Regions from separate parts of the Lysinibacillus parviboronicapiens genome, predicted to be linked through region 1. Evidence: riboswitches for the same ligand, from Rfam matches in the RefSeq annotation. Region 1 holds a riboswitch; the other holds the start of a gene.
The links. Region 1 has a riboswitch for FMN ahead of C9J31_RS06650 (ECF transporter S component). Riboswitches for the same ligand answer to the same signal wherever they lie in the genome.
Positions count from the first base shown of each region.

Region 2: linked by a shared signal. The riboswitch ahead of ribE (riboflavin synthase) and the one ahead of C9J31_RS06650 (ECF transporter S component) in region 1 are both predicted to bind FMN.

Region 1 covers NZ_CP073713.1:1,408,428-1,424,173, forward strand. Annotated here, with positions in the region: gene ccsB (c-type cytochrome biogenesis protein CcsB) at 1-852, shown strand, start outside; gene C9J31_RS06630 (response regulator transcription factor) at 967-1,683, shown strand; gene C9J31_RS06635 (ATP-binding protein) at 1,676-3,448, shown strand; gene sigX (RNA polymerase sigma factor SigX) at 3,617-4,150, shown strand; gene C9J31_RS06645 (RNA polymerase subunit sigma) at 4,147-5,457, shown strand; FMN riboswitch at 5,646-5,841, shown strand; gene C9J31_RS06650 (ECF transporter S component) at 6,067-6,654, shown strand; gene C9J31_RS06655 (sodium-dependent transporter) at 6,890-8,236, shown strand; gene C9J31_RS06660 (STAS domain-containing protein) at 8,283-8,669, opposite strand; gene C9J31_RS06665 (methyl-accepting chemotaxis protein) at 8,721-10,415, opposite strand; gene C9J31_RS06670 (ATP-binding protein) at 10,438-10,857, opposite strand; gene C9J31_RS06675 (SpoIIE family protein phosphatase) at 10,864-11,994, opposite strand; gene glnA (type I glutamate--ammonia ligase) at 12,500-13,834, shown strand; gene C9J31_RS06685 (translation initiation factor 2) at 14,081-14,350, opposite strand; gene C9J31_RS06690 (collagen-like domain-containing protein) at 14,575-15,746, shown strand, end outside.
Region 2 covers NZ_CP073713.1:1,730,180-1,745,925, reverse strand. Annotated here, with positions in the region: gene C9J31_RS08215 (QueT transporter family protein) at 293-802, opposite strand; gene C9J31_RS08210 (3-oxoacyl-ACP reductase) at 955-1,710, opposite strand; gene C9J31_RS08205 (DUF2829 domain-containing protein) at 1,799-2,020, opposite strand; gene C9J31_RS08200 (malate:quinone oxidoreductase) at 2,419-3,906, opposite strand; gene C9J31_RS08195 (GNAT family N-acetyltransferase) at 4,689-5,540, opposite strand; gene C9J31_RS08190 (histidine phosphatase family protein) at 5,570-6,121, opposite strand; gene C9J31_RS08185 (Spo0B domain-containing protein) at 6,258-7,565, opposite strand; gene C9J31_RS08180 (DUF1540 domain-containing protein) at 8,365-8,580, opposite strand; gene C9J31_RS08175 (spore germination protein) at 8,840-10,282, opposite strand; gene ribH (6,7-dimethyl-8-ribityllumazine synthase) at 10,446-10,925, opposite strand; gene ribB (3,4-dihydroxy-2-butanone-4-phosphate synthase) at 10,942-11,571, opposite strand; gene ribE (riboflavin synthase) at 11,583-12,221, opposite strand; FMN riboswitch at 12,432-12,557, opposite strand; FMN riboswitch at 12,702-12,827, opposite strand; gene C9J31_RS08155 (SDR family NAD(P)-dependent oxidoreductase) at 13,067-13,825, opposite strand; gene C9J31_RS08150 (ABC-F family ATP-binding cassette domain-containing protein) at 13,925-15,580, opposite strand.

The DNA.
Region 1 (15,746 bases):
GCATTGTTAATCATTGCCTATGCCGCGATGTTCCCGAATGAAGTAAGTCCATTAGTACCATCATTGCAAAGTCACTGGCTCACAATTCACGTGATTACAGCTGCGTTAGGACAATCGATTTTAGCAATCAGTGCAGTTGCAGGGCTTATTTATTTATTAAAAGTGGTTGATGTGAAAAAAGCTTCAAAGCAACGCTTCTGGCTAGAAGCAGTTATGTATTGCATTATCATTGTTGTTGGCTTTGTCCTTGTGACATCAACATTCAGTGCAATGGATTACGAGTCAACATATACGTATGTCGATAAAGAAGGAAAAGACCGTCAAATTATTTACAATATGCCGCCTATTTTCGGCATGAATGATTATAAGGCAGTAGAAGAACATGGTATGTCACCATTAGTAGAAATGCCTGGCATTATCAATGCTAAAAAATTAACAACGGTTGTATGGTCATTGTTAGTAGGTTCTATACTATACTTACTAATTCGTTTAATTGCACGTCGACGAATTAGTGCGATATTCCAACCGCTCGTAAAACGAGTAAACTTACAATTACTAGATGAAATAGGTTACCGCTCGGTGTTAATTGGTTTCCCAGTATTCACGTTAGGGGCACTAATCTTTGCGATGATTTGGGCGCAAATTGCATGGAGTCGCTTCTGGGGCTGGGACCCGAAAGAAGTATGGGCGCTTATTACATGGTTATTCTATGCAGCATTCCTACACCTACGTCTATCAAAAGGCTGGGAAGGTGAAAGATCTGCCTGGTTGGCATTAATTGGTTTCGGTATTATTTTATTTAACCTAATTGCCGTTAACTTAATTCTTGCCGGTTTACACTCCTACGCGTAAATGTGAAACGAAAAGCCTTTTCGCCGCAGCGAAAGGGCTTTCTTTTCTTTTCAAGACGTAAAGTACCATGTACAATAGAGGGTAGAGAAAGATTGGAAGAGAGGGATCGTGACAGTGTCAGAAAATATTTCAGTATTAGTAGTAGACGATGAGGATCGTATTCGCCGCTTATTAAAAATGTATTTAGAGCGTGAAGGATACCTAGTTGACGAAGCAGAGAATGGTGAAGAAGCGATCGAGAAATCTTTAGAAAAAGAGTATCACTGTATTTTACTTGATATTATGATGCCTGAAAAAGACGGGCTTGAAGTGTGTGCTGAAATCCGCGAGCGTGCTGCAACACCAATTATTTTATTAACTGCAAAGGGCGAGGAAGCGAATCGCGTACAAGGTTTCGAGCTTGGTGCAGATGATTATATTGTAAAACCATTTAGTCCTCGTGAGGTTGTTCTGCGTGTGAAGGCTATTTTACGCCGATCACAAGCATTCTCACCTACAACGAGTACATCTACTTCAAAAGATTTGGTTGTATTCCAACACTTAATGATCGATCATGATGCACACCGTGTAACGGCAGAGGGCATTGAAGTGAATTTAACACCGAAAGAGTATGAATTACTGTATTTCCTAGCAAAATCTCCAGACAAAGTATTTGACCGTGAACAATTGCTAAAAGAGGTTTGGCACTATGATTTCTTTGGGGACCTACGTACAGTCGATACACACGTAAAACGTTTACGTGAAAAGCTCAATCGTGTATCAGAAAACGCTGCAAAAATGATTGTCACGGTTTGGGGCGTGGGCTACAAATTTGAGGTTGTCAATGAATAGAATATGGAATAGTGTTGTCGGGAAGCTATGGGTAACCATATTGCTTCTCGTTTCATTTGTATTATTTGTTTTCACGGTTTTAATGCTCGAATTTCTTCAAAATTATCATATGCAGCAGGCAGAAATCTCGCTGCGTCAAACAGCTGCAACAGTTGCAAGTATTGTAGATGATAATGAAACGGCAGAAACCACTTCGGAATTATTAACAGATATTTTACCAGATAGTACGAACGCACTTATTGCAACTAGCCATGTAGAAGTGTCATTTGCGATGCAAGAAGGCGTCAATAAAAAAGAAATCCAAGATACGATTTTGGCCAATAAAACGTTCCATGAAATTTTTCAATCAGATGAACCTGTCATTAAGGAAATGATGATGCCGTCCTCAACAGACAAAGATAAAATGGAATCGTATGTCGTACTCGGCTTCCCTTTAAACGTGGAAAATGAAGTACATGGTGCGGTCTTTATTTATCAAAGTCCAGATGCACTACATAAAACATCGAAAGAGACGACGAAAATTGTCTTTTTAGCGGCTTTTATAGCCTTTGTGTTAACGACATTCTTTGCATTTTTCCTATCTTCACGTATTACTTCGCCATTGCGTAAAATGCGTGAATTAGCCTTTGAAATTTCCAAAGGAAACTTCGAAGCGAAAATGCCTACCACACAAAATGATGAAATCGGTCAGCTTGCAGTTGCCTTTAACCAAATGGGGCGGCAGCTGAAACACAATTTAGAGGTTATCAATCAAGAAAACGAGCAGTTGTCGAATATACTGACTTCGATGACTGATGCTGTTATTACATTTAATCGTGATCGTACAATATTACTGAGCAATCCACCAGCTGAGCGTTTAATGCAAAAATGGTTTGTCAATAAGGGTTCACAAAGTACAAAGCCTATTCCACCAGAACTGTATCATATGCTTGATCATGTACTGATGTTTGAAGATAAGCTTGAAGAGGAAATTGAAATGGATGGAAATTATTACACGTTCACGATTAGCCCGCTCTATAGTGGGGAATTGATACGTGGAGCGGTGGCTGTTATTCGGGATATGACAGAGCAGCATCGTCTAGAAAAGCTCCGATCTGATTTTATTGCCAATGTGTCGCATGAGTTACGCACGCCAATTGCGATGCTCCAAGGCTACTCTGAAGCCTTGATGGATGATTTCATTCAAGATCAAGAAGAACGCAATGAAATTACTAAAATCATTTACGATGAATCCAAGCGGATGGGACGCCTAGTTACGGACTTATTGGATCTTGCCCGTATGGAATCTGGACATATGACGCTCTACAAAGATGAGTTACCGATTAACTCTACATTCGAGCGTATTACACAAAAATTCGCGCAAGTCGCAAAGGAAAAGCATGTGCAACTAATTTTCGATAGTGAATTTAATGATGATGCGATAATAAGCATAGATGAAGACCGTATTGAGCAAGTGTTAACCAACTTAGTTGATAATGCACTGCGTCATACGGATGAAGGATCAGTGATCGTGACAGTGGAGAAGGAACCAACCTTTGCCAAGATTTCTGTACAGGATACAGGACATGGCATTCCTCAGGATGATTTGCCATATGTCTTTGAACGCTTCTATAAAGCAGATAAAGCACGTACGCGATCGAAAGGTGGCACAGGTCTTGGGCTTGCTATTGCCCGAAATATCGTCAAGGCACATTCCGGAAATATTATGGTCGATAGTGTCTTAAAAAAAGGTACGACGTTCACGTTTTATTTACCATTCGATTAACTTTTTTACGCTACATGACAACGTAGGCGATCACACATAGTCGTGTATGTGTAACGACGACTAATGATTTATTATAGTGAAACAGTAAAATTGCGATGTAAAGATAGATAAAGTGTAACTTCTTTGAAGGTTAGACGACAAATACTATAAGAACGGGGGTGGAGTGCTTTGAATGACTCCGTGTTCCATCGACTATACGATGCATACCATCAAGACGTGTTCCAGTTCCTAATTTATTTAGTGAAAAACCGTACACTTGCTGAGGATTTAGCGCATGAAGTGTATGTTCGTGTGCTGCGCTCATATGATAACTTTGCAGGGAATAGCAGTGAGAAGACATGGTTATTTGCTATTGCAAAAAACGTAGCCATCGACCATTTTAGAAAGCAGGCAGTACGCCAAAAACATTCACTTGATTTTTTTGACTGGGAAACGGAACAATTACATTCAACCACGCCATCACCGGAAGAATTACTACAGGCCAGTGATGAATTTTTACAGGTAGAATCAGCGCTTGAAAACTGTACAGGCGACCAAAAAATGGTCATTATTATGCGTTACTTCCAAGACTTATCAATTGCTGAAACAGCGCAAATATTAGATTGGACAGAAGCAAAAGTAAAAACGACGCAGCATCGAGCCATTAAATTTTTAAGACAACAGTTACAACCGGTTAGTGAACAGGAGGCGAAACGGCAATGACTCATAAACAGTTTGACGAAGACCAACTTGAACAGGTATTGAACAACGCCCCTAAGCTATCTGACCACCGTTCGAAAGACGAAGTGTTGCAACGTTTGTTGGCAGATGCGCGTTTGCAGGACAATAGCCATCTTCAAGCGGCTGTGCAAGGACCAATTGAAAGCCAACTAACAACGCATGAGGTTAACGAGAAACAAGATTTTATACAAGCAGAGAATAAAGATTTACCGATAACGAAACGTAAATATAAAAAAATACCCCTATTTATGAGTGTTGCTGCTGTTTTTGTGCTGACTTTAATAGCAGGGTCCATGTTTGTTAACAATAATGATTCGCCTAAAGATCAAGCAACTCCTGATAGTGCAACGTTTTCTAGCATGCCGGAAAATAGGGCTACAAAGGAAATTGAAAGTAGTGACAATGTAATGGATTCCAGTATCGTTGCCGAACATACTCGGATGATGTCGCTCCGAACATCTGTATACGAAGAAGACTTAACAGATGCCGTCGTGTTCCGCATTGGTTTAGCCGGAGGAAAAGCAGCGGAGAGTGTACCCATGACGTATATTATTCCGAATGAGCGCGTTGTAGCTGATTTTGGCAAGGAAAAGCCTACATCTTTGCAAATGTATGAAAAATACGCTCCTCAAATAGATGAAGAAGCAATGGGCTTTACAAACTACCATCCATATAAGGGTGAGTTGGAAGAAAAAGGCGAAACACTTGTGCATGTATTACCTAAAAAAAATGCCTATGATATAGCTTCTGCCTCGGTAAGTAAGTATCTAGGGTCGTTAAAGGACACTTTCTCAGACTCTGATTATAAGGAAATTGCCTTTGAAAATGCAGATGGCACGGCTTATGAGTTTTCGCAAGTGGGTGAACCAAGTGAGCCAATGGCGTTGATACCAAGAGAACATTATAATTTTTATGTATATACTGAAACAAATGGCACAGAGTATTTATCGCCAGATTTCCGTAAAACGTTTTCAACCGTAACAGAGGCACTTACAGACATGCGCCATAAAAACGATGATGTATATGTTTCAGCAATACCAGAAAATGTGAATTATACGGTGAAGGAAGAAGCGGATGGTGTCGTTGTAACTTTTGATGTGGAACTTGATCTAATGACAATGGATGCAGTTCGTGCAACACAGCTAATCGAGGCAATGATGCTAACGGCTGCGAGCTTCGATAAGAAATTGCGCTTAGATAATGTTGTACAGGACAGTTGGGAGGGCTTTGATTTAACAAAGTACTTACCAATGCCAGTAGGGGCAAATAAGCAATATATGCCGGAATGACGGAACAGCTATCCTTTAAAGGGTAGCTGTTTTTTTATGTAAGAATAAAACATTGGAAGTAATGGGATATAGGCATATTAACAACGTGTTGCATTAATACTGACAAACTTAATCGGATTTTTTAAGCAGAAGTATTTACTTTTTGTTAATAATTCATTATAGTAAAGCTGTAAGATAAAATAATATTGATTCATCTTCGGGGCAGGGTGAAAATCCCGACCGGCGGTAATAGAATCGTAAATCGCTATTGTAGCATACATACAATAGCTCGAAAGATTTACTACAAGATTCTTCAGCCCGCGACCTGTGCAAATCTTTTTTTGCATGGCTGACTTGGTGCAATTCCAAGGCCGACAGTTATAGTCTGGATGGGAGAAGATGGAGGTACGATCGTCATTCGATGTTGCGAATTTTAGCTATAATCGAGCGTTTTTTCAGTGTGGATTTTGCACAGTAAACGCAAAAAAATAGCTAATAATGGCGTTTTTTAACCTTGCCTATTCTCCCTTATGCTAGTTGTGCATAGGGGTTTTTTCGTGAACTGGAATTGATAGTATCGTTGCCTTTCTTCTTGCGAGATTGAATCAGCAAAGAGGAGAGAGCTTTACAATGAAAAAAAATGTCAAACTTCAGTCGTTTATTACGATTGGTATGCTAAGTAGTATTTCGTTTTTACTAATGCTTTTTAATTTCCCAATTCCGCCATTTCCAGCGTTTCTAGAGGTGGATTTCAGTGACATGCCTGCACTTATCGCGGCGATCACGATGGGGCCAGTAGCAGGTATTTTAGTAGAATTATTTAAAAATGTCCTAGACTGGATTTTCTCAGGCACACCAACAGGCGTACCAGTTGGTCACCTTGCAAACTTTGCAACAGGCATTCTATTTATATTACCAGTAACGTTTATCTTTAATCGTTTTAAAACAGTTGCAGGTCTTGTCGGAGGGTTAGTTGCTGGAACGATTGTGATGGCAGTAGGTATGAGCCTTTTAAACTATGCGATATTTTTACCAATGTACACTTACTTCTTAGGCATGGAGCCAGTCGTTGGAGATTCTTTATATACAATGATTGTAGCGGGTATTTTACCGTTCAACATTGTAAAAGGTATTTTATTAACGGCCATCATGGCATTACTATTCACTACAATGCGTAAATGGATTGAACGTCAACGTCAAATGTATAGCACAAAATAATAGATCGAACCTCGAGTGTGTAGATGCTCGAGGTTTTTTTATGAGATTTTGGGAGCGCTGGATGCAAGCTTAGAATGACGGATAGAAAGCCGAAAGTGAAGGATAGAAAGCTCGAAAATACGGATAACAGCACGAGACAGTAGATATTCTGCTGGTCAACTAGAGATTGTCTAGTCGGAAATCTTAATTTCATGTACAATAAGTGTGAGTTTAGAATGTTGAGGAGTATGAAGAGATGAGTCAAAAGAACGGACAGTGGTCCAGTAAATTGGGATTTATTTTAGCATCGGCAGGAGCGGCAATTGGGCTAGGCGCAATATGGAAGCTGCCATATGTCACGGGTCAAAGTGGTGGTGGTGCATTTTTCCTTATTTTTGTGTTATTTACATTGTTGATTGGTTTGCCGATGCTATTATCAGAATATATTTTAGGACGTGGTACACAGTCAGAGGCTGTAACAGCGTATAAAAAAGTTGTACCTACGAAACAGGGCTGGGCATGGGTTGGCCGTATGGGTGTGCTTGGTTGTTTTCTGCTATTAACTTTTTACAGTGTAGTAGGAGGCTGGATTTTTGTTTATAGCGGCCTTGGTGTGACGGGAGCGGTGATTGATCCCGCAGTGAACCCTAGTGATCTATTTGCTAACATTATAGGGACGCCTTGGATTACACTGCTTGGCTTGGGATTGTTTACGCTGGCAAATGTACTTGTTATCTCACTTGGTGTGCAAAATGGAATTGAAAAAGCAAATAAGTGGATGATGCCATTATTATTTTTAATGTTCGTTGTACTTGTAGTGCGTGCGTTAACGTTAGATGGAGCCATGGAGGGGGTTAAGTTCTTCTTGTGGCCCGACTTTACACATATTACAGGAAAGGCGTTGTTAGAGGCTTTAGGACAATCATTCTTTGGCTTGGCCGTCGGATTTTCATGCCTTGTGACGTATAGCTCGTATTTGAAAAAAGATGTTAGCTTACCGAATTCGGCAGGATCAGTGGTGATACTAACTGTGCTTGTGTCATTTTTTGCTGGTCTAGCAATTTTTCCTGTTGTCTTTGCCTTTGATTTAGAGCCTGCATCTGGACCAGGGTTATTATTTATGGTGCTGCCAACAGCTTTTAGTCAAATGCCATTTGGTGAAATATTTTTAGCGATGTTTTTATTGCTGTTTTTATTTGCTACACTGACATCGTCCTTTAGTTTATATGAAATAATAGTAGCGGCATTTATTGAAAAATGTCAGATGTCACGTTCTGCATTGACATTGTTACTCGGTGTGGTTGTATTTATCGCTGCCATTCCATCAGCTTTATCATCAAGTCTATTAGCAGATGTATCGATTTTTGGAAAAACAGTTTTTGATGCAACAGATTTTTTAGTGTCAAATTTAATGTTGCCATTAGGTAATTTATTGATTGCCATTTTTATTGCTTATGTGGTTGATAAGGAATTTGTCAAAAAAGAATTACTGATAGGCAGTCAAATGGGGCAAGGGTATTTTAGGACATACCGCTTGTTAATGTTAATTGTAGTGCCGATTGTCATTAGTGTTGTCATGTTAAATATGCTGCTAAAATTTTAAATTAAAAAGGGCGTACTCATTCATTTGAATACGCCCTTTGTGTATATTAATATTCACTTAGCGATAACTCGCCAGACCAGCCTTCTTTGATGATTTGCTTCGCTTCATCCTCGCTTTTCGCAATTGGGAATATTTTATCACATTGGGAAATAGCAAATAAGTTAAGGATGAAGTCATCAACGACAATAATGGCAATTCTTTTTTCATTAACAGAAACTTTCTTGGCAAAATTGACAATCATACCAAAGCCTGTACTATCAATATTCGTTACTTTTTGCATATCGATAATGTAGCCGTGCTTAGTTTCTAATTTCAAAGCTTGAAGATCCTTTTTAATATCCTCGATTACCCCATATTCCAAATCACCAGTAAAGGTAATGACAATATAATTAGCCTTTGTGCTAATATCCATTGCAATTTTTTTCTGAGCCATACTATAACGCCTCCATGTTTCTTTTCGTGTTTGGTGTTCTTTTATTACAGATTAAAACTTAAATTTATTTACTTCATGCTGTAATTTATGGGCGATTGCTGCTAAATCGTCTGAACTTTGTGTGATTTCTGCCACTGTTGCATATTGTTCTTCTGAGGTTGCTGCAATTTCTTCGGTAGCAGCAGCTGAATCCTCAATAATTCTTGAAATATCTTGAATGGCTTGTTGGACACCGAGAGAATTGTCGTTGACATGAGCGAAGGCAGCTTTCATCTGTTTAACGCCTACTTCGGTTTCTACCACCTTTTCAACAATTTCTTTTAAGGCACTCCCTCCTTTATTAATGATTGTCACTTGTTCTTCTACAGCTAATAAGTTACTTTCCATTGTACGAACTGTCACGGATGTTTCTGCTTGAATATCATTGATTAAATTCGTTATTTGTCCTGAAGCTAAACTAGATTGCTCTGCTAACTGACGAACCTCTGAAGCTACCACTGCAAAGCCTTTTCCTTGGTCGCCTGCACGAGCTGCTTCAATAGCCGCATTGAGCGCAAGTAAATTTGTTTGCTCAGCAATACCTGTAATGACTGTAATAATTCCACCAATTTCTTCAGAGCGCTTACCAAGCTTTTGAATAGAATCAGTAGCATAAGAGACTGTTTTTGTTACCGCGCTTAAGTGTTTAATGGCTTCATTGATTGCCTCGTCACCTTTACGTGCAATATGTGTTGAAGCTATTGCGTTATTTAAAGTTTCTTCGGCCTTTTGTAAACTATGAGTTACTTCATCAATCGTTTTTTGCATCATATTCACAATTCTTTCAGATTGATCTGATTGTGTCGTAGTCCCGACAGCTATTTCGTTCATTGTTAACGCAATTTGGCTGGCTGCTTCACTTGTGAGATGTGATGATTCTGCTAAAGAATTAGAAGAGCTTGCAATTTGGTTGGCACTGCCGGCCACAATGGTCATTGTTTCGCCTAAGCGATTTTTCATATCACTAAAGGCTTGGGCTAAATCTGCAATCTCATCTTTTCCTTTTGGTTGTAATAATTTGACGTTTAAATTTAAGTTGGCAAGTTCTCGGGCATTTGTACTAAGTATATTGATAGGTGTAATAATTTGACGTTGTAAAAACCAGCTAATACAACCAATAATCAAAATGGCTATACCTAAGGAAATCAAAATATTTTCTAGTGCAGATTTTGTTGCAATTTTTATATAGGGTGCCGTTGGGACAGCTGTTGCCCACACACCAATGACCTCTCCATTGCTGTCTAAAATAGGGTCATAGGCAGCTTGATGCATGCTCCCTAAAACATTGGCAGAGCCAAGAAAACGCTTTTTTTGCTCGAGTACAACGCTAGCTACTTCATCGGAGACTTTTGTATTAAGAGCGCGTTCACCAGATTCCACGATATTTGTACTAATTCGTGTATCATTTTGAAAGATGGAGACTGCGTTCCCGTTTGTGAGCTCACCAACTATATCAGCGACTTCAAAATTTTCTACCATGCTGACATCGCCTTTATATAATTGGTTGTTTACGATTTTCCATTCTCCAGGGATTTTAGCATCTAAAAATTGATAGCTTAACTGAATGTCTGATAAAAGCTTTGTATTGGCACTTTCTAATAAATTCTTTTTCGCTCCATAATAGTTAATACCAGCTAGCAGTGAAGTGAGTAGTAAAATACAAGTAAATGTGAGCAAGGTCATTTTTTTCCGAATTGTCAATTTCATTAGAATTCCTCCTATGTATATATTACGCTTGAAATTTTTTTGAAATACCAACTAAAAATTTTGTTTCTGATATATTTTCAAACCAAATACTATCAACCATATTTTTTATGAATAATAACCCTCGCCCCCGATCGGAAGAAGTGAGATTATGTAAATCAAATTCAAAGACCTTTTGCCAATCACTCACAGCAATTCCTTTTGCGTCATCAATGACCGTTACCCGTATCTCATCATCCTTTTGGATAACATGTACTTGAATTTTTTCCTGCGAATCTGTGTTTTTTTTTTCCATGGCCTCGACAGCATTAATTACTAATTCATGCACCACAAATCGTAATTCTTTTTGATAAGGAAGATTATAGACAGTCATATAATTTTCCATTACTTGATCGACAAAGTTAATAGCCTGCATGTTAGGTTTTACATTGAGCGTGAACTCCATCAGCAATCACCTACCTTGTAATGTTATCGTTACTGAAACTACTGTAATATCATCGCTATATTCGTTTTCGAATAAGTCGTATTTTTGCGAAAATTTTTGCAGGGCATAGGTGTTATCTTGAGATGCATAGGAATGAAAGAAATCTAAATCGATTACTTGTTCTTCATTTAGTGTAAGTAAACCATCGGTATAAAGTATGATGCGATGCCAACCGGATAAAGGTATCGTTTTTTTGTTGATTTGAATAGTCGGAAAAAGACCTAAGATAGGTGTATTCGCTGGCAGGAACACCGTTTCTCCATATTTGCCGTATAAAAATCCAGATGGGTGAGCTGCATTGACATAATGTAAGGTGCCATTTTTCGTATCAATTAGAATATAAATAGCAGTCATTAAAAAACGATCCATATCCTCATCTGAAAACAACTCATATATTTGATGGTTGAGTTCGTGAATAACGGCCACAGGGTCTATTAATCTAGTAATAATTCCTCTTAGTAACGATTTTATGGACATAGTGACAAGTGAGGCAGCTATGCCATGGCCCATCGCATCATAGAGTAGAACTGCGGTTAAATCATCGTTGATTTTAAACCAGCTGTACATGTCACCACCTAATGTGTTGGAAGTAACATATAGTCCATCAATTTGAATATGTTTGAGATTTAACGCTGGTGATAATGCGTTCTTTTGGAATTTTTTAGCAATAAATAAATCCTTCTGAATACTACTTTCTTGCTGCTTGCGAAGTTTAGCTTCTCCTCGATATTTTAAGGCAACTTGAATGCGTGTTTTGAAATGGGTGAAATCAAATGGCTTTAATATAAAATCGAATATGCCTGCCTCGAAAACTCTGTCGATGGTAATCGATTTTTCATAAGTAGTGGAGAGTAGAATGGGGGCATCTATCCAGCTCTGTAATTCAGCAATTTGTTGACAAATTTCCTCACAATTTTTTAGTGTTAATTTCGCATCTAAAATGACTAAATCGAGATCCTCTTTTAAATCGTCTAATAAATAATTCATCGCCGCTTCTGCTGTGGTAAAGCAATGAACACTTTTGATGTCAATGCGATGAAAATATTTTTGCAGTCGCAATACATCATTGCTGACACTACCAATAATTAAAACTGACATGCTTTTTACCATTCACCGCCTTAGGTATCGTTAGAACTATTTGCTCATCTAAATATATTGTTTTAATTCGCAATTCTTTAAATGCTTGAGCAATTTTGGGAATTCTAATTTGCTATAAATTTACCAATAAAAAAGACATTATACAAGACTATTGTGATATAAAATCAGAAATTTTCAATGGTGTTTATGTTATATGAACGCTTGCATGTTTTACGACTTATTTCTTATGTTAATAGGCTTGCAAAACTCATATAAGTCATGACTAAGTCGTTAATGAAAATACAACCAAGTGACCAAATTACAATCGACAGATTAAAAGTCGAGTTAGCATGTTTTTTTCTTAAAAATACCAGCACTCTATACATCTACAAAAAAGATGAAATTATTCTAAAAAATCTATGTAAGAAAACATAACATATATATTGCTTTTTCATCTTCGGTTAGTGTATTTTAATATCAGTTATAAATATCGCGTAAGGAAAAATGACAATTGGAGTGGTGAAGAATGAAACATTATACAAAAGAAGATATTGTCCGCCTGGTGAAAGAAGAAAATGTGAAATTTATTCGCCTACAATTTACTGATATATTGGGAACAGTTAAGAACGTTGAAATACCTCTTAGCCAATTAGAGAAGGCGTTAAACAATAAGGTTATGTTCGATGGCTCCTCTATTGAAGGTTTTGTGCGCATAGAGGAATCGGATATGTATTTACGTCCGGATTTAGATACTTTCGTGATTTTTCCATGGACTGCTGAAAAGGGCAAGGTAGCACGTTTCGTCTGTGACATTGCACGACCAGATGGTACACCATTTGAGGGGGATCCACGCTCCAATCTTAAGCGTGTATTAAAGGAAATGGAGGAATTAGGTTTTACTTCATTTAATCTAGGGCCAGAGCCAGAGTTTTTCTTATTTAAGCTTGATGAAAAAGGGCATCCCACTCTTGAGTTAAATGATAGTGGGGGATATTTTGATTTAGCACCGACCGATTTAGGTGAGAATTGCCGCCGTGATATTGTGCTGGAATTAGAGGGGATGGGTTTCGAAATTGAAGCATCTCACCATGAGGTTGCACCTGGTCAGCACGAAATTGACTTTAAGTATGCAAATGCCATCGAAGCCTGTGACAATATTCAAACCTTTAAGCTGGTCGTGAAAACGGTGGCAGCACAGCATGGACTACATGCAACTTTTATGCCAAAACCATTATTCGGCGTCAACGGTTCAGGTATGCACTTTAACCTCTCACTTTTTGAGGGCGACAAAAATGCTTTCTTCGATGAAAATGCAGAGTTGCAATTAAGTCAAACAGCACGCAGCTTTATGGCGGGAATTATGAAGCATGTGCATGGCTTCACAGCAGTGACAAATCCATTAGTAAATTCCTTTAAGCGTTTAGTGCCTGGCTATGAAGCACCATGCTATGTGGCATGGTCAGCTCAAAACCGCTCACCACTTATTCGAATACCAGCAGCGCGAGGCCTCTCAACACGTATTGAGTTACGTTCTGTGGATCCAGCAGCAAACCCTTACTTAGCGATGGCTGTAATTTTAGCCGCTGGACTCGATGGCATTCGGAAGGACTTAACACCTCCGGACGCAGTGGACCGTAATATTTACAAGATGACTCGTGTAGATCGCGAAATGAATGGCATAGATAGCTTGCCGTCCTCACTGGAATATGCACTTATTGAACTAGAGATGGATCATATCGTACGTGAAGCATTAGGAGACCATATTTTTGAGAAGTTCACAGCTGCAAAAGAAATTGAATGGAACAAATACCGCACACGCGTCCACGACTGGGAACGTGATGAATATATGAAGATGTACTAGAAAAGAAGTGTTGGGGCTGTAGGGCGCCGACACTTCTTTATTTTTTGCCCACATGGGTATATGTTGCTGTCTATAAATCGCCGATAACGCATATGTTATTTTTTTTGCTCTGTATATTTGTCAAAACTATAAATAGGCAAGGTAGCTTGCGAGTTTAACGAGCCACGCTAGTTAATCATTTGGTACAGATGATAAAAGTGCGTTTTGACTAGCACTAGTCAATTCATCTTGTCCAAGAAGTGTAACTTATCTCATGACCTTTTTTATTTTTTTTAATTCATTTATTAAATAGTCTATCTGCTTTTGCAGATCATCTACTTCTTTAGATTGATCTTTATTTTGATTTTGGGTATTCTGGTTATTCGATTTTTCTAACGCATTTAACGCGAGACCTGCTGCAACAGCAGACAGTCCATCGCCTAATGTTGAAATGGAAGCTCCGATATATGCAAGTCTGGCTATTTGAATTTCTGTTGTATCCAAAGATTGTTGTGGATTTTTATTATAATCATTCATTAAATAACCCCTTTGCTTTCATATTGATCTCATATCTCAACTGTATCCTATGATGTAAAGGAAAGAAAAGTGACAAATAATTATGTTGCAGCTTGAATGGTTGTTGTACTGAACAATAGGAAGTTAGTGACAGCCGTATTATTCAGCCTTATATTCTAGGTACTTTAACTATGGCGTTTGCTTAATTTAAGAATATTATGCAAGAGGGATAGGAGGTGAAATAATTGAGGTTTAATTACAATCGAAATAATGATAATTTCAAATGTGACGCAAAATGTAATTATCCAATGAAATTCAAATGCAATGAATTTGGTTGTAACGGATATCCTTATGGCGCATATGAAATTCAAGACCCTGTAGGTGCTACAGGGGCAACGGGGGCTACCGGTTCTACAGGAGCAACAGGCCCCCAAGGACCAGCAGGAGTAGCTGGGGCAACAGGTCCCCAAGGATTAGCGGGAGTAGCCGGAGCAACAGGCCCCCGAGGACTAGGAGGAGCAACAGGGGCAACAGGTCCCCAAGGATTAGCGGGAGCAACAGGAGCAACAGGCCCCCAAGGATTAGCGGGAGTAGCCGGAGCAACAGGAGCGACAGGTCCCCAAGGATTAGCGGGAGTAGCTGGAGCAACAGGTCCCCAAGGATTAGCAGGAGTAGCCGGAGCAACAGGTCCCCAAGGATTAGCAGGAGTAGCCGGAGCAACAGGCCCCCAAGGATTAGCGGGAGTAGCCGGAGCAACAGGTCCCCAAGGATTAGCGGGAGTAGCTGGAGCAACAGGTCCCCAAGGATTAGCGGGAGTAGCTGGGGCAACAGGTCCCCAAGGACTAGCAGGAGTAACCGGAGCAGCAGGCCCCCGAGGATTAGCAGGGATAGCAGGAGCAACAGGTCTACAAGGACTAGCCGGAGCAACAGGAGCAACAGGTCTACAAGGACTAGCAGGAGTAACAGGAGCGACAGGTCCACAGGGAGTAGCAGGAGCAACGGGAGCGACAGGTCTACAAGGAATAGCAGGAGTAACGGGAGCGACAGGTCTACAAGGACTAGCCGGAGTAACAGGTCCCCAAGGATTAGCGGGAGTAGCCGGAGCGACAGGTCTACAGGGAGTAGCAGGAGTAACGGGAGCGACAGGTCTACAAGGAATAGCAGGAGTAACGGGAGCGACAGGTCTACAGGGAGTAGCAGGAGTAACGGGAGCGACAGGTTTACAAGGAATAGCAGGAGTAACGGGAGCGACAGGTCTACAGGGAGTAGCAGGAATAACCGGAGCAACAGGTCCGCAAGGAATAGCAGGAATAACGGGAGTGACAGGTCCGCAAGGGTTAGTAGGAGTAATAGGAGCAACGGGAGCGACAGGTTTACAAGGAATAATAGGAGTAACCGGAGCAACAGGATCCCGAGG
Region 2 (15,746 bases), 320 kb from region 1:
GTACTTAATTGCAGCTGTAGTCACACGCAAAAATTATCAACCGTCTAATGAAAAAAAAATCCGCGCCACCTGGGCATAGAATTTGTGACGAAAGTACAAACGTCAGCCACAGGCAGGAAGCGGATTTTTTGCAGACTTTTATTGTAAAATTTAACTCACAGCCCTGGCATAAATACGTGCTGAAAAACTGCACGGCATTTGACAGAGCAAATGAAAAAAACAGTAGACAACCTCGTAACATGTCGAGATTGTCTACTGTCTAGCACATTCGCATGAATAAAGGTGCTTTATATTATTTCGATAAATCGATTTTTTTATTTAATAAATAAATAGTCACACCACCAACAGTCATTGACAATAACTCACCAATCCCCACCGTAAACCAAGTTGCCCAAAACGGAAGGTCATAGAGCAATGTTAATTGACCTGCTACGGTAAACATTGATAGCGCAAAAATCAATGCGGTCACAACCATTTTCAATATATCATTTGTGATATTTTTTGTTACTTTGCGGCACAGCATTAATACAAGAAATGTCGCAATCCCACCAATAGGTACATCCAATATCCAAGTTGGTGACATGAAATTTGCCAAGATTACGCCTATTGTCACTGCTACTACATAACGTTTGTTGTACAATGCCAGATAGTTGAACATCTCCGACAGACGTAGCTGAACAGCCCCAAAACTAATGACTGACAATACAACCGTTACAGCCACATACAGAGCCGCAACCAATGCTGTCTTAGTGAGCTCACTGACAGACGTACGGGATGAGTCTTTTAAAATAGATGTATTCAATTTTATTCTCCTTTGTAAAATAGCTAATCTGCTATTTTAGTCATAACTACGACCAAAGGAAGAGAGCCTATTCGCCCTATCTGAAGTGTCGTAGTGCAAGCTAAATTTTGCTTACTTGCGTATTATAGCAGAAGAATTTATGATTGAACAATTTATTTTGTAAGCCAACCACCATCAAGCGGTATGATGGCCCCATGCATATAATTAGCTGCCTGACTAGCTAAATAGAGTGTTAAACTCGCCACTTCACTTGGTTGTGCCCAGCGACCTGCTGGTGTTTCATTGGCAACCCATTTTGCCATTTCGCCATCCCCTTCAAAATCCGCCTTGTTCATCGGTGTTTGAATGGCACCAGGTGCAATGGCATTGGCACGAATTCCTTCACGGCAATAATCTAAATCTACCTGTTTTGTATAGCCAACAATCGCATGTTTGGAGGCGGTATACGCTGCACCACCACCGCCAGCGACAAGCCCTGCAATAGATGCCATATTTACGATGACACCTGCTTTACGTTGTACCATATGGGGTAATATTGTATTCGTCACAAAATAAGTACCCTTTACATTGGTATTCATGATTTTATCCCAAAGTATTTCATCTGTATCAAGCGTTTTTGCGAAGCCATCTAACAAGCCTGCGGTATTTAGCAAAATATCCACGTGCTTATAGGTGGCTATCACTGCTTCATATGCTTGTTGTACATCGTCCTTACAGCTTACACTGCCCACCCTATAAGTAAAACGTTCAGGATATTGTCGACGCAAATTCAATAACCCTTGCTCATCCAAATCAAAACCGAATACATTGGCCCCATTTTCTAAAAAGGCAATAGCTTGAGCCTGACCAATACCTGACGCAGCACCTGTTACAAATACCGTTTTGCCCGTATACTCTTCAAACTTCATCACTTCACTCCTAATTTATATACTCAACTCTTCTTGTGTAACAGAAAGAAGCCATCTCCAATAACGATTGAGATGGCTTCTGTACCTACTATTCTACAATTATCCAATCTTCCGCTAACAAATCGCAAACAGTTGGTGTGAACATTGTATAGCCCTCACCACGTACATTAATTAAAAAATAGGGATTCAAATTCTCGCCATCATGTTTGCTTTGCCCAACAAGCTTCACATACAATTCAGCGCCGCCCCAGCCGTCACGAATACTTTTCTCGCCCGCCTTTAAACGTGGCAATACCTCTTCAAACGTCATCTATACTCATCCTTTTTTCTGTCATTGCAAGATTTCGATACGGAAAAAAGTATACTGGATATTTGCCATGTTTACAACTGCAGTGTTGTAAACTCCCAAAAATCCTGCAGAAATACAATTACCCGTATATTAACGCTCGGGTGGCGGCAGTCAACGTTCGGGTAGTAGCAACTTTCGTCAGGTGACTACATCCTCCGCTTGGGTGGACCTGCTTTTCGCTCAGGTAATAGCATCCTCCGCTCGGGTAGATTAGCTTTTCGCTCAAGCAGAAGCATTCAACGCTCGGGTACCTCACCAGATTGTTCAGGTGTCTACGTTTCATCGTAGCCCTTCTGCCAACAAATGAAAAATAGAACCTTCCATCCAAACAGGATGAAAGGTTCTTTATTCTTATTTGATTAGTTATTGTTTAAACCAAGCACTTGTGCTGTAGAAGTATGAACTTCTTCTAGAAGCTCTGGGTTTTCTACTAATTTGATGCCATAAGAAGGAATCATTTCTTTTAGTTTTGGTTCCCACTCTTTTACTTGTTGAGGGAAGCACTTGTTAATGACTTCAATCATTACTGGAACGGCAGTTGACGCACCTGGCGAAGCACCTAGTAAGGCCGCGATGGAACCATCTGCTGCACTAACTACTTCTGTCCCAAATTGAAGCGTTCCTTTACCACCAGCTTCAGTATCTTTGATAACTTGTACACGTTGACCCGCAACGACAATATCCCAATCCTCGCTCTTCGCTGTCGGGATAAAGTCACGCAACTCTTCCATACGTTGATCTTTCGATAACATCAGTTGTTGGATAAGATACTTTGTTAAGCCCATTTCTTTTACGCCTGCCGCCAATAATGTTGTAATATTATGCGGTTTTACAGAAGCAAATAAATCCATATTCGAGCCTGTTTTTAAGAACTTCGGTGAGAAGCCCGCGAACGGACCAAATAGTAACGATTTTTTGTTGTCGATGAATCGTGTGTCCAGATGCGGCACAGACATTGGTGGCGCGCCAACCGCAGCTTTGCCGTATACTTTGGCATGATGCTGCTCGACAATCTCTTGATTGTTACATACCATAAATAAACCACTAATTGGGAATCCACCGATATGTTTGCCTTCAGGAATACCTGATTTTTGTAATAACTCTAAGCTTCCGCCGCCTGCTCCAAGGAAGACGAATTTCGCCGTATGATATTCCATTCTACAGCCATCGATATCATGTACTTTTAACTCCCATGAGCCGTCTTTCGTACGTTTAATGCTTTCGACACTATGTTTGTAGTTGATATCAACATCTTGCGTTTTTAAATGGTCAAATAACATGCGCGTTAAAGCCCCAAAGTTGACATCTGTACCTGTGTCAATTTTTGTTGCCGCAATCGCTTCATCCGCTGGACGGTCTTCCATAATAAGCGGAATCCATTCCATCAGTTTCTCTGGGTTATCGGAAAATTCCATCCCTTTGAACAGCGGATTATTAGCCATTGTTTCAAAACGTTTTTTCAAATACGCGACATTTTTCTCGCCTCTTACCATACTCATATGTGGTAATGGCATGATAAAATCTTGTGGGTTTTGGATGAGCTTGCGATTAACAAGATATGACCAAAACTGCATAGAAACCTGGAACTGTTCATTCACGTTGATGGCTTTGCTAATATCAATAGAGCCATCTGGTTTTTCAGAAGTGTAGTTAAGCTCACACAATGCTGCATGCCCTGTTCCCGCATTATTCCATTCGTTCGAGCTTTCTTCTCCGGCGTTTGCAAGTTTCTCAAACACAGTAATATTCCAATCTGGTGCTAATTCTTTGAGCATTGTTCCCAAAGTCGCACTCATGATTCCGGCACCAATTAAGATGACGTCTGATTTAATTTGTTTGCTACTCATTTTTATCTTCCTTATATATTAAGATTTGCAGAAAGGATGTAGACGCTCCTGTTTGGGTGTCACAATAAGACAAGATGCGACTTAGGAACACAACTTTTCTGTATCAATTATAACCTTATTGCAGTATATCACATTTAATTATAGATTAAAATATCTACTATCTATACGATAGTTATAAGCTATTTAGAACTAGGGGGAAATCGAGCATTCTTTCTACAAGACCTAGCACATTCCTGTATTTCTCAACATTTCATAAGTTACCATCGAGCAAATTTTTGTCGTTTCTTGTAATATGGTGCAGCGCATAAAAAATTATGTATAAAAGACAAACACACTCATCTTTTTCTTCCATTAAAATACAAGCATTTAAGCCATGTTTTTAATATACACCACCCTTCACTATTTAATCTTTTACTTCACTTTTTTCGGCAAACTTTCAGATGAGTCCATTGCAGTATTCATAAAATTCTCTGTCCATATTTCAGATAATTGTTCATTTCTGTTACAAGACGAATCATTTTACTGAATCTCTTTCACCTCCAATTTTTGCTCAACGTAAATTTTACCATATAATCATAAACTTTTATTAGAATATTTTATATTGTCAAAAAATTTAAAAAGAGGTGAAATTCACCTCTTCCCATTAATCGCTATTGCTTAGTCATGCTCGGCTCGTATTTCTTCCAATCTTCACTTCCAAGTAATGATAGCTGTATGTCCCTCTCACTCAAGCCTTTTAACAGGTTCGCTTTGGTCCTAATAGCTAGAAACTGAAACACTGGTTATTCGTTCATGATCTTCTTCATTTGCACTTGTTCTGTTGTCACTTCCAGCCCGTTTTCTAACAAATAATTTGTTACTGGATTACTAGCTAGAAAATTTACAGTCGCTATTTTTACGGGCTGATTAGTAATGCTATCTAGGAAGTACGGAATATAGTCTACACTACCTTGCCCAAGCACTTCGAGCTGATACAATACTAAACGCTCTAATTGACCGTCTTTAGCCCATAGTGATCGATACAGCATGTAACCCACCGCTTCATTTTCTAGGTTATAAAATACTTTAGCCTGTCCTTGCTTGTTACTGTGCCAACTACATTGCCATGGTACTTCTTGTTGATAAAAAGAAAGGTTTGAAAGCTGCTCTGGGTGTAATGTTTCTATCTGCATCTGTATGGGTTCCGTTACTTTGGTTTTAAACTCGCCACTTAGAAACAGCAAGCGATTCGCTATACGATAGCCATATTTTTCGTAGAGGGCAATTGCCTTACTATTATCAGTTATCGCTTCAAGTGTTGCTATTTCAACGCTTTCTCTTGCATAAACGGCCAATGTTTCTTCCATTAAAGCACGTGAAATGCCTGTTCCTCGATAGTCTGATGAGATACCTGTTCCACCATTCCATGATGTTTTTCTTCCATTTAAATGTCTAACACCATTCAAGACAATGCCGACAGGCTCATTACCATCAAACGCAACAAGGGAAAGCTTCGGAGACAGGCCTTCTCCTACGAGTCGGTTTAAAAACATCTCTTCGTCCATGGTAATCTGCACAAAATAACCTTCAAACCCTTTATTCCAAGCTTTTAAAACGTCCTCCAATGTACATTGTGATACGGTTTTTATTTCCATGTTGTCCCTCGATTCTCCTGAAGTTTCTGTTACTCACTGCTCGCTAGCTGTGCTAAATCTGCTAATGCCAACTGTTGCACGATTTCATAGCCATGTCCTTGCCCTTGAGGCTTTACAATCACGGTTCCTAAGTTTGAAATTTTGCCAAGCCCTATACCCGCGGGAAAGCTATGCGCAATAATCACTTTGTTCGTCCCCTGAGGTGGTTTTAATGCCAACACTGCCCGCAAATCCGTTAAGATTTTATGTTGTTCAGCGTTGGAAATATTTCCACCTAATTTAAAAATGTTATACCAAAAAGCATCAATTTGAACATTGATGTTGGGAAATGCTAACTGTGCCGTTTCGATTGTTCTACAAAAAGGGCTTGCAACAATTGGTGAGCTGATTGGTATTTGCAAATAGCGCAACATTTGTCCGTAATAGATTGCTTCACTTCGACCAAGCTCCGACAAATTTCTTTGCGTATTACAATTTTGAAAATTAAAATATGGCTGATCAGTCCCAACCTTTGCTTCTCCATGCCTTGCATATAAAATGAATCCGCCCTCTTTCAGTAAAGCCAGTAACGACTTTTCCAAATCCAACTTCCCTCCCCAATATTACCATTTAGACTACTACTAATGTATGAACCTTATTGTCTATAATGAATTTTTCTAAAGAAAAATTTATTGAAAAAAGCTTCCTAAACTTGTCTAGGAAGCTTGTGTTCTCTATTTACTTTAAAGGGATTTTGACAATGGCTGTCGTCTCTAATTCTTTTGTCGATTCAATTGAAATTCCCCCATGATATTTATTGACAATCTCTTTCACAATAAATAAACCTTGTCCTCTTATTTTTCCTTGCTGCGCTTTTTTAGTTGAATACCCTTGTCTAAATATATGGTCACACTCTATGATAGTCGGTCCTGTATTCTTAACCTTAAAGGCATACTGTGCTTCATCAGCCATACAACAAATTGTTATTTTACGTTGACCTTCCGGTAATTCTAATGTTGCATCAATCGCATTATCAATTAAGTTCGATAGTATTTTGATTAAATCTGTCGTCTTAATTTTATTAAACGCATCCTGAGAAACCGTAAAATCCATATAAATATTATGATTTTGTGCAGCTAGCTTTTTTGTCTGTAATAAGATAGACAGACCTGGATTATCTATATTTAACTTGAGCGTCTTTATGGCTTGAACTTCTTTTGAAAGAGAAGCTAGATATTGTTGTGCCTGATCGGGTTTCCCTAATTGAAGAAAACCATGTAAAACTTGAATATGATTGGTGAAATCATGTCTCAAAGACGACACCGAAGTGATTAATGTCTTAATTTCTGTTTGATATGTATCCTCCGTTACCTCTACTTCCTTTGCCACTTCTTTTTGATACCATCTCTGTAAAAAATAGAAGGAAGCGATTACGACTAATATAATGACACCATTAAAGATAAAGTTAAAAATATTATCTTTCAGAATTTTACCTTTGATACCATTCAGTGTATCCGCACTAATATCGATACCAAGGTAGGCAATAATCTTTCCATACTCATCTATTATTGGTGCGCCAACAGAAAGATAAGAACCATAAACTGAATCCTCAATGACACCTGTTACATATGTATGCCCCTCATAAGCTTGTCTGACTTGTTTTTCGGGTACAGTGCAAAGCTCACCTATGTCAAAACCATATGTTTGCTCCGGTGGTAGCCCAACTACCATTGCTGTTGACACTGTTGGGTTATCTATTTCCAAAGTATAGACAAATAAAGCGCCTAGCTTTTCTCTTGCATCATTTAAACTGTTTCTTAGTTTCCAATAATGTTCGTTCTTCACAGGGTCTTCTAGAAATTGCTTATATTCTTCTATATCAATCGACGAAGCAATGGAGATTGCCGCTTCAAGACTTTGGTTTGCGATAGACTCTTCCACCGTCTTTTTCAATTTTAAATAAGAAGTAAAGACATTTAAGCTTGTAAATAATAATAATAAGACTAATGATAATACTATAATTAATTTAATTTTACGTTTTTTCATGCAAACTGGTACTTCCTCATCTATTGATTTACCTAACTATTTCTGAATATACATGCCAGAAATATCTTCTCAACAATAATATTATACTATAATAAATCCCAAATTAACTTGCTGTTTTCTAAAGACATACCTTTATATCCTACTTTAAACTAGTGACAAAATCAATTTGTTATCAAATAGACAATAATTCATGCTCAAGACACAGAAATCCATACCAAAAAGAGAATAGTATCAAAACTATCATACCATTCTCTCATACATAAAGTGTAATTATTCTCAATAAATATCAAATATTAACTTTCTTTATAAATAATACCACTATCTTTTCAGGAAAGAGCCCTTTATTTTCTATATATTTTTTTCGTGACAATCACTATTCCCACGTTTACTTCTAATTTATGAGGGGAATAAACGACTGTTTTATAATTTTCGAAAAATATCGAAGACTGTCCATGCGTAACCCATCACGTAGCTAGAAGGTCAATAGAGACGCATGAGCGTGAACGAGCACGACAAAAATATAAAGGTAGCATATATGGCAATCAAACCATTGTAAAAACGTATGTTTGTATGTAATGTAAAAGCAGGATTTCCCTATAAAAAAAGGAAAAGCACGAGACCTAGCAGGAAGCGTTAGCGACCATGCGGCTCGTGCCTTACCCACGGAGAAAACAGCGGATTTCTACAAAAAATGTTGAAAGGAGCTGTTTTGAGCCCCTTTCCACCTGACCAAATCATTGAATTTAAGGTAAATCACAAACCGTGGTAATCATCATCATTGTTGTACAGAGCAAATTCACTATTCTTTTGTTCGGAATGTTTTACAGCACGTGTCAGACGATTGGTTTGCTTCTTCAGATTTGAACTGTAAATCAAAATCCGAAGCAAACTCTGTGTTATGTTTGCTGTCTAACTTGTAATCCATATCAATTTCAATTGCTTCCGCTCCGCAAATGTTTCCCTTGGCATGGAAAACACAATTTGAAACAGTACAGTTCACTTCTACATTTGGCATAGCTCTCCACCTCTTTCATGAAATAGGTCATGAAAAGTACAGAAAAGGCCTTTCCTTGCCTCATCCATACTCCTCAATACGTAGGTTGTCCATTTCATTTTTTTTTACAAGTGTAGCAGTAAATTAAAAATGAACAACCTGCACATCACTGAAATTGATAGGTATTTGCACCAATCATATTGAAGTGAAGCACTTGTTCAATGGTTGAAAAAGTAAAAGACCAGGCACTCGAATCCTGGTCTTAAAACGAAACCATGTATTAGTTCTTACTTGGTGCCCGTGTCTTATCTTGTGGATTTAAAAATTCAGGCCGTTTACTATATCCTTTTGGTGTTGCACGTACTAGAGATTTTTTAATATCTTGCCAATTAAACTCTGCTGCAATATTTAAGTATGGTACACCCAATACTCGAATATTTGCCGCATAAAGAATAATGAAGAACAGTGACATAAAGAAACCAAATAAACCCAAAAAGGCAGAGGCTATCACAATAATTAATCGGAAAATACTCATTGCCGTTACAAAGGATTGATTGACAAGTGTAAAGGCTGCAATACTTGAAATCGCAATTACTACAACCATGGAAGGGCTAGTGACCCCTGCTTTAATAGCAGCATCGCCAATTATTAATCCCCCCACAACACTCATTGTTCCACTGATGACAGATGGAAGACGTAAGTTAGCTTCACGGAATAATTCAAACATAAATAACATAAGTAGTATCTCTATAACGGTTGGAAATGGCAGTCCTGTTCTCGATTGAACAATAGTAGCTAACAGTAGCACCGGTAATTGCTCTTGATGAAATGTTGACAGGGCAAGCCAAAAACCTGGCATCAGTATACTGATTAAAATCGCTACTATGCGTAGCAATCTTTCCAAAGAGCTCACTACGATTGGATAATCATTATCTTCACCTATTTTAAATAGTAATAACATATTGGCAGGCGTAATGATGGCATATGACACGCCATCAATCAGAATGACAATCCGCCCTCGCGATAAAGCTTGCAATGCGAAGTCAGGGCGACCCGTATAGTCATGTCTCGGAAAAACTTTATCGTTTTTTTCAAGCCTTTCCATCAACAAATCTCCACTAAACACAACATCTATATCCACTTGGTTTAATTGATTTTTTATTATGCCCAGCATATTTTTATTTGCTATATCCTCAAAATATAAAACAGCAACTGTTGTTTTGGAACGCTTGCCAATTTCCATCGTCTCCACGCTCAATGAATTTGTAGGTATTCGTTTCCGTATTAAGGCAATATTAATAAAAACATCTTCAATGAAATCATCTCTCGGCCCTTTAACAATTAATTCAAGTCTTGTTTCTTCAGGTTTTCGATTTGGTTTATCGGCAATATTACTTGAAAACAGAAAGTTTTCTTTTTCAAAGTAAAGTAAAACATGGCCCGTATACACAAGTGTAATGGCATCCTCTTTGGTCTTTACTTTTTGAAGATTAGGAATGTGTAAATCCTTTAGAATGTTGTCTTCTTGCAATTCCGCTGATATATCTTCGAACAGAGATTGGAGTCTTTGAACTATGACGCTATTCAGTAGCTGCTGATCGATCATCGAATCACATGTAATAAAATGTACTTTGTGTTGATTGAAGTTATATTGTTCAAAAAGTACATCCGCAGAACGTTGAAACAGTTCTTTCAATGTTTTTATAGTGATTACCTGTTCCATTGATGTTCGTCATCTCCTACTTAGCCAGAAGTTAGTGCATAAATGAAAAGAGTATACATTTATACACTTACAAATATTTTTCCCATGAAATTTAATACTATGCAATAAAACGAAACATTCATCCATGGGATTTCCGGCGTTTAGGACATATTTGTAATACTATTTACGATTGGGTTCCCCCGATCATTTTTTTCAAATTCGCCATTTCAATAGCGGACATTGCTGCATCATAACCTTTATTACCCGATTTAGTACCAGCACGTTCGATTGCTTGCTCGATATTTTCAGTTGTCACAATTCCAAAAATAACTGGAACATTTGTGGAAAGCGATACGCTCGCAATACCTTTGGCAGATTCGTTACACACATAGTCATAATGTGTTGTAGAGCCACGAATGACTGTTCCTAACCCGATGATGGCATCATATTTCTTAGTGTCTGCTAGTTGTTTAGCAATAAATGGCACTTCAAATGCACCTGGCACCCATGCAACATCTATCAAATCTTCAGGTACGCCATGACGTTTTAGCCCATCCATTGCGCCATCTAATAATTTACTTGTAATAAATTCATTGAATCGCCCTACTACTACTGCGATTTTTAAGTCTGTGCCGATTAATTGTGCTTCAAAAGTTTTTCCCATCATTGTTGCCCCTCTTCTAAACTGTTATTGTATTTGCTACACTTATTTGTTTGCGTCGATATGTCGCTAAAGCCTCAATTGAAATCATTTTCAAATGATGTTTTTTTGCATAGTGAACGAGGTCGTTAAAACGCAGCATTTCGCCATTATCCCCCATGATTTCACAGATAATGCCTACTTGAATACTGTTGCACAGTCTCGCTAAATCGATAGTAGCCTCGGTATGTCCTCTGCGTTCTAAGACACCATTGTCTTTCGCAATTAGCGGGAAAACATGCCCCGGTCTACGAAAATCAGCGGCTTGCGTTTGAGGTTCAAGCATTTTTTGAATGGTCATTGCCCGTTCATAGGCACTAATGCCGGTTGTTGTATTCTTGTAATCAATGCTAACGGTGAATGCTGTTTGATGATTATCAGTATTGTTGACCACCATTGGTTGCAACGCTAATTTTTGAGCGACTTGCTGTGAAACTGGCGTACAAATGAGCCCTCTACCATATGTCGCCATAAAGTTTATGGTTTCAGGCGTCATAAACTCCGCAAGTGCCAGTAGGTCCCCTTCATTTTCACGATCTTCATCATCCACCACGACAATCATTTTGCCTTGTTTTAAATCCTCTAATGCTTCTTCAATTGAATGTAACAATTGATCGCCTCCTAAAATCCATGTTTCGCTAAATACTCGCGCGTTATTGCGGATGTTGCCTGACCACGCTGTAGCTGATGAATAATGTATTTACCAACCAAATCGGTCTCTATATTGACGGATGCACCAACATTTTTCATACCTAAAATCGTTTCCTTGTACGTATGAGGAATTAGTGAAACGGTGACACTGTTCTGTTCAACATGAAAGAGCGTCAAACTCGTACCGTCGATTGTAATAGAGCCCTTTGGTATACAATAGCTCGACAATTCCTGCGAGAGTGCAATATCAATGTAAACGGCATTTGCCATCGGTCGCTTGCATAAAATTTTTCCCACACCATCAACATGCCCAGACACAAAATGACCACCAAAACGCCCATCTGCCGGCATGGCCCGCTCTAAATTCACCGCATCGCCAACTGTGAGCTGTACTAAGTTTGTAGCTTTCACCGTTTCAGGCATCACGTCCATCGTCAGCTCTTGCTCATTAAATTGCGTCACCGTTAAACAGACACCATTGACCGCAATACTATCACCAAGCCTCACATCATCTACTATCTTTGGAGAAATAACTGTTATTTTCATACTTTGCTTATTGTTTTGCAAGGTTTTAATGACGCCAACATCCTCTATAATCCCTGTAAACATTTTGTCACCCACCTTCTCTTCTATAATTCGATGATTCGATTGCTATCCGTCACTTCAGCGGTTCTATCCGTCACTTCGATAGTCCTATCAGCCAATCCTTCTAAAAAAACAAAAAACCCCTTTCAAGTAAGGGGTTTGGGAGATTTAATACGATAAGACGTCAACAAATAAACCTAAGAAATATCACAATTTTTAATAGGTTGCCATCTCATTGTTCTTCTCCCATCCAGACTATAACTGTCGGTTTTGGATTTGCACCAAATCAGCTTGCGCTCACGGACTTTGAATTGCTTCATCACCGCCGATTGGGAATTTCACCCGACCCCGAAGAACATTTCACGCTATTTAATTTTAGCTAACTACTATCGTTCCTGTTAGTAGGAACAAAAAAACTCCCCAACGAAGATGATGGGAAGTGAATTTATAAAAGCGTACGCAAATAGACCTTATAAACTCATACGAATTTAAAAAGCTTACACTTTTACCCTTCTCCCATCCAGACTATAACTGTCGGTTTTGGATTTGCACCAAATCAGCTTGCGCTCACGGACTTTGAATTGCTTCATCACCGCCGATTGGGAATTTCACCCTACCCCGAAGAATATTTTTATTTAGCTAGTTCTTACGATAACACTATTTTATTTTAATATCTACATTTCACCAAAAATTTTTTAGCTAACAGTGCTATTACATTTAAAACGGCTTGGTCATAAGTGAAGACAAAAACAGCCACATCCCTGGTCAAAAGAAAGCGCAAAGCGATCCTTCCCCAAAGATGTGACTGACTAACAATTAGCTAACCGAGGAGTAGCTCAGTTACTTGATTTATAAAGTAAAACAGGATTTTACACCGTTAAACTGCCATCTACTGTGATCACGGCCCCAGCCATGAAGCTTGATTTATCAGAAGCTAGGAATAATACAGCTTCTGCCACTTCTTCTGGCTCACCATGACGCCCCATGCGTACACGCGACATTTCTTCTGGCACATACCCTGATTTTTCAAGTGTTTCACCAACGCTTTTGAACAGTGGTGTAACGATTCCTCCAGGACATACGGCATTAATACGAATACCCTTATTGGCGAATTCTATCGCTGCCCCCTTCGTTAAGCCGATGACAGCATGTTTACTAGCAGAATAAACAGCGATACTGTGCTCTGGACGAATTCCAGCAGAAGAAGCCGTATTTATAATTGCTCCTTTTCCTTGCTTTTCCATTACAGGAATGACATATTTCATACCAAGGAAAATTCCTTTCACATTAATATCCATAATCCGATCATACTCTTCCATTTCAACAGTGGTGAAGGGTGCAAACTTTTGGATAATGCCTGCGTTATTGAAAAATACATCAATACGACCATAAGTATCCACAGTTTGATTTACATAATTTTCAACATCTTCTACCTTTGAAACATCCGCTTTGATAAACAGACCTTCTCCACCATGATTACGAATCAGCGCAAGCGTTTCTTCCCCTGTCACTTCGTTAAAATCAACTACTACGACTTTGTAGCCATGTTCGGCAAATTTAATACTAGTAGCTCTTCCAATTCCACTACCTGCTCCAGTAATTACAACAATTCGATTTTCATTAGACATATCTATATTCCTCTTTTCATATGGTTTTTGTTTTTAAATCTATATTACTATGGCCACTATTTTGAATTTGGAGGCCCTCTCGGCATATTCAGCATATTGTTAATTGTTCAGCAATAGCGACTGTTTGTCATTTTGTGATTTAGCACTCACATAGTCATCATAATTACCATTAAATACAATGACTCCAGTTGCCTGTAATTCCAACATTTTATTGGCCAATTTATTAAGAAAATAACGATCATGTGATATAAAAAATAGTGTGCCCTCATAATTTAATAGTGCTTGTTCTAATACCTCTTTACTATACAAATCTAAATGATTTGTTGGTTCGTCCATCATGAGCACATTCGCTTTTTGCAACATCAACTTAGCTAACGCCACACGTGCTTTTTCACCACCGCTCAGCGATGCTATTTTTTTAAAGACATCCTCACTAGTAAACAAGAAATTCCCAAGTACCGAACGAATACTGGCTTCTTCGATATGGGGAAACCTACTCCAAACCTCATTTAAGACCGTATTATCTGGATGTAACGTGGCTTGTTCCTGATCATAATAGCCAATCGATACACCATGCCCCCACTCAATAACACCACTGTCTGGTTGATAGTCCTTTAGTAAAGTCTTCAACAGTGTTGACTTTCCAATTCCATTTGGACCTATTAATGCTACCTTGTCACCCCGCTGTAGCTGGAAATTTATATGTTGCATGAGCGACTTTTGCTCATAATTTTCTCTAAAGGAGATGCTGATATCGCGAACCTGTAACACATCTTTATGGGATGTTTTCTCCAACGGGAAGGACAACTGTAGCAGTTTTAGGTTTTTGAGTGGTTGCTCTAATCGCTTCACTCTCTCAAGCTGCTTACGCTTATTTTTTGCACTTTTAGAAGACGTTGCCATTGTAATATTACGTCGGATGTAATCTTCCATTTTTCCAATTTGTTGCTGCTGTAAGTCATATTTTTTTGCGTGAATCGCACGATTTTTCACTTTACTCTCCACATATTTCGAGTAATTACCTGTATATCGCCTCGCTTCTGTTCGTTCAATTTCATAAATCACGTTAACAAGGGTATCTAAAAAGTAGCGATCATGTGAAACGACTAGAATAGCGCCTGGATATGAACGTAAATAGCCTTCTAACCAAGTTAAAGTAGTAAAATCCAAATGGTTAGTCGGCTCATCCAGCATCAGTAAATCTGGTTGCTGCAGCAAAATTTTAGCGAGTGCAAGTCTCGTTTTCTGGCCGCCACTTAACTTATGAATCTGGGTATTCATGGATCTATTTTGAAAGCCCATGCCACTTAACATACGCCTGATTTTCCCTTCTATTTCATATCCACCTTGTTCCATGAACCATTGTGATTTTGTTGCATAGCGATTCATTATGTCGTCAAACTTTACGGCGTTACCCTCCAAAGAAGGATCACTCATAGTCTTTTCCAACTGTCGCAGCTGTTTCTCAACTTCGAGCAACTCGGCAAAGACATTTAACATTTCACACCAAATAGTATTGTCCATTTGTAGTCCACTATGTTGACGCAAATAGCCAATTTTCATTGCTTTCCCAATACTGATTTCCCCTTGATCAGAGGGTGTATCGCCAGCAATAATTTTTAGTAAGGTTGATTTACCCGCTCCATTGACACCAACAAGACCAATTTTTTCCCCTCGTTCTATTTTCATTGAAATATTGGACAAAATCGTTTCGCCCAAGTAACTTTTACAAATTCCTTTTAAGTGCAGTAACATCTTTATCACTCTTTCCTTATAAAAATTCATCCGTTCTTTCTCCAAGCTCTCAAGCTCAAAAAATAAAAGGACATATAAGGTTACACATCTCTTTTCCACTCCTTTAAAACACAAAAAGACGCCGAATATCGGCGCCTTCAAATTGCTTAAACTATATAAAGTATGG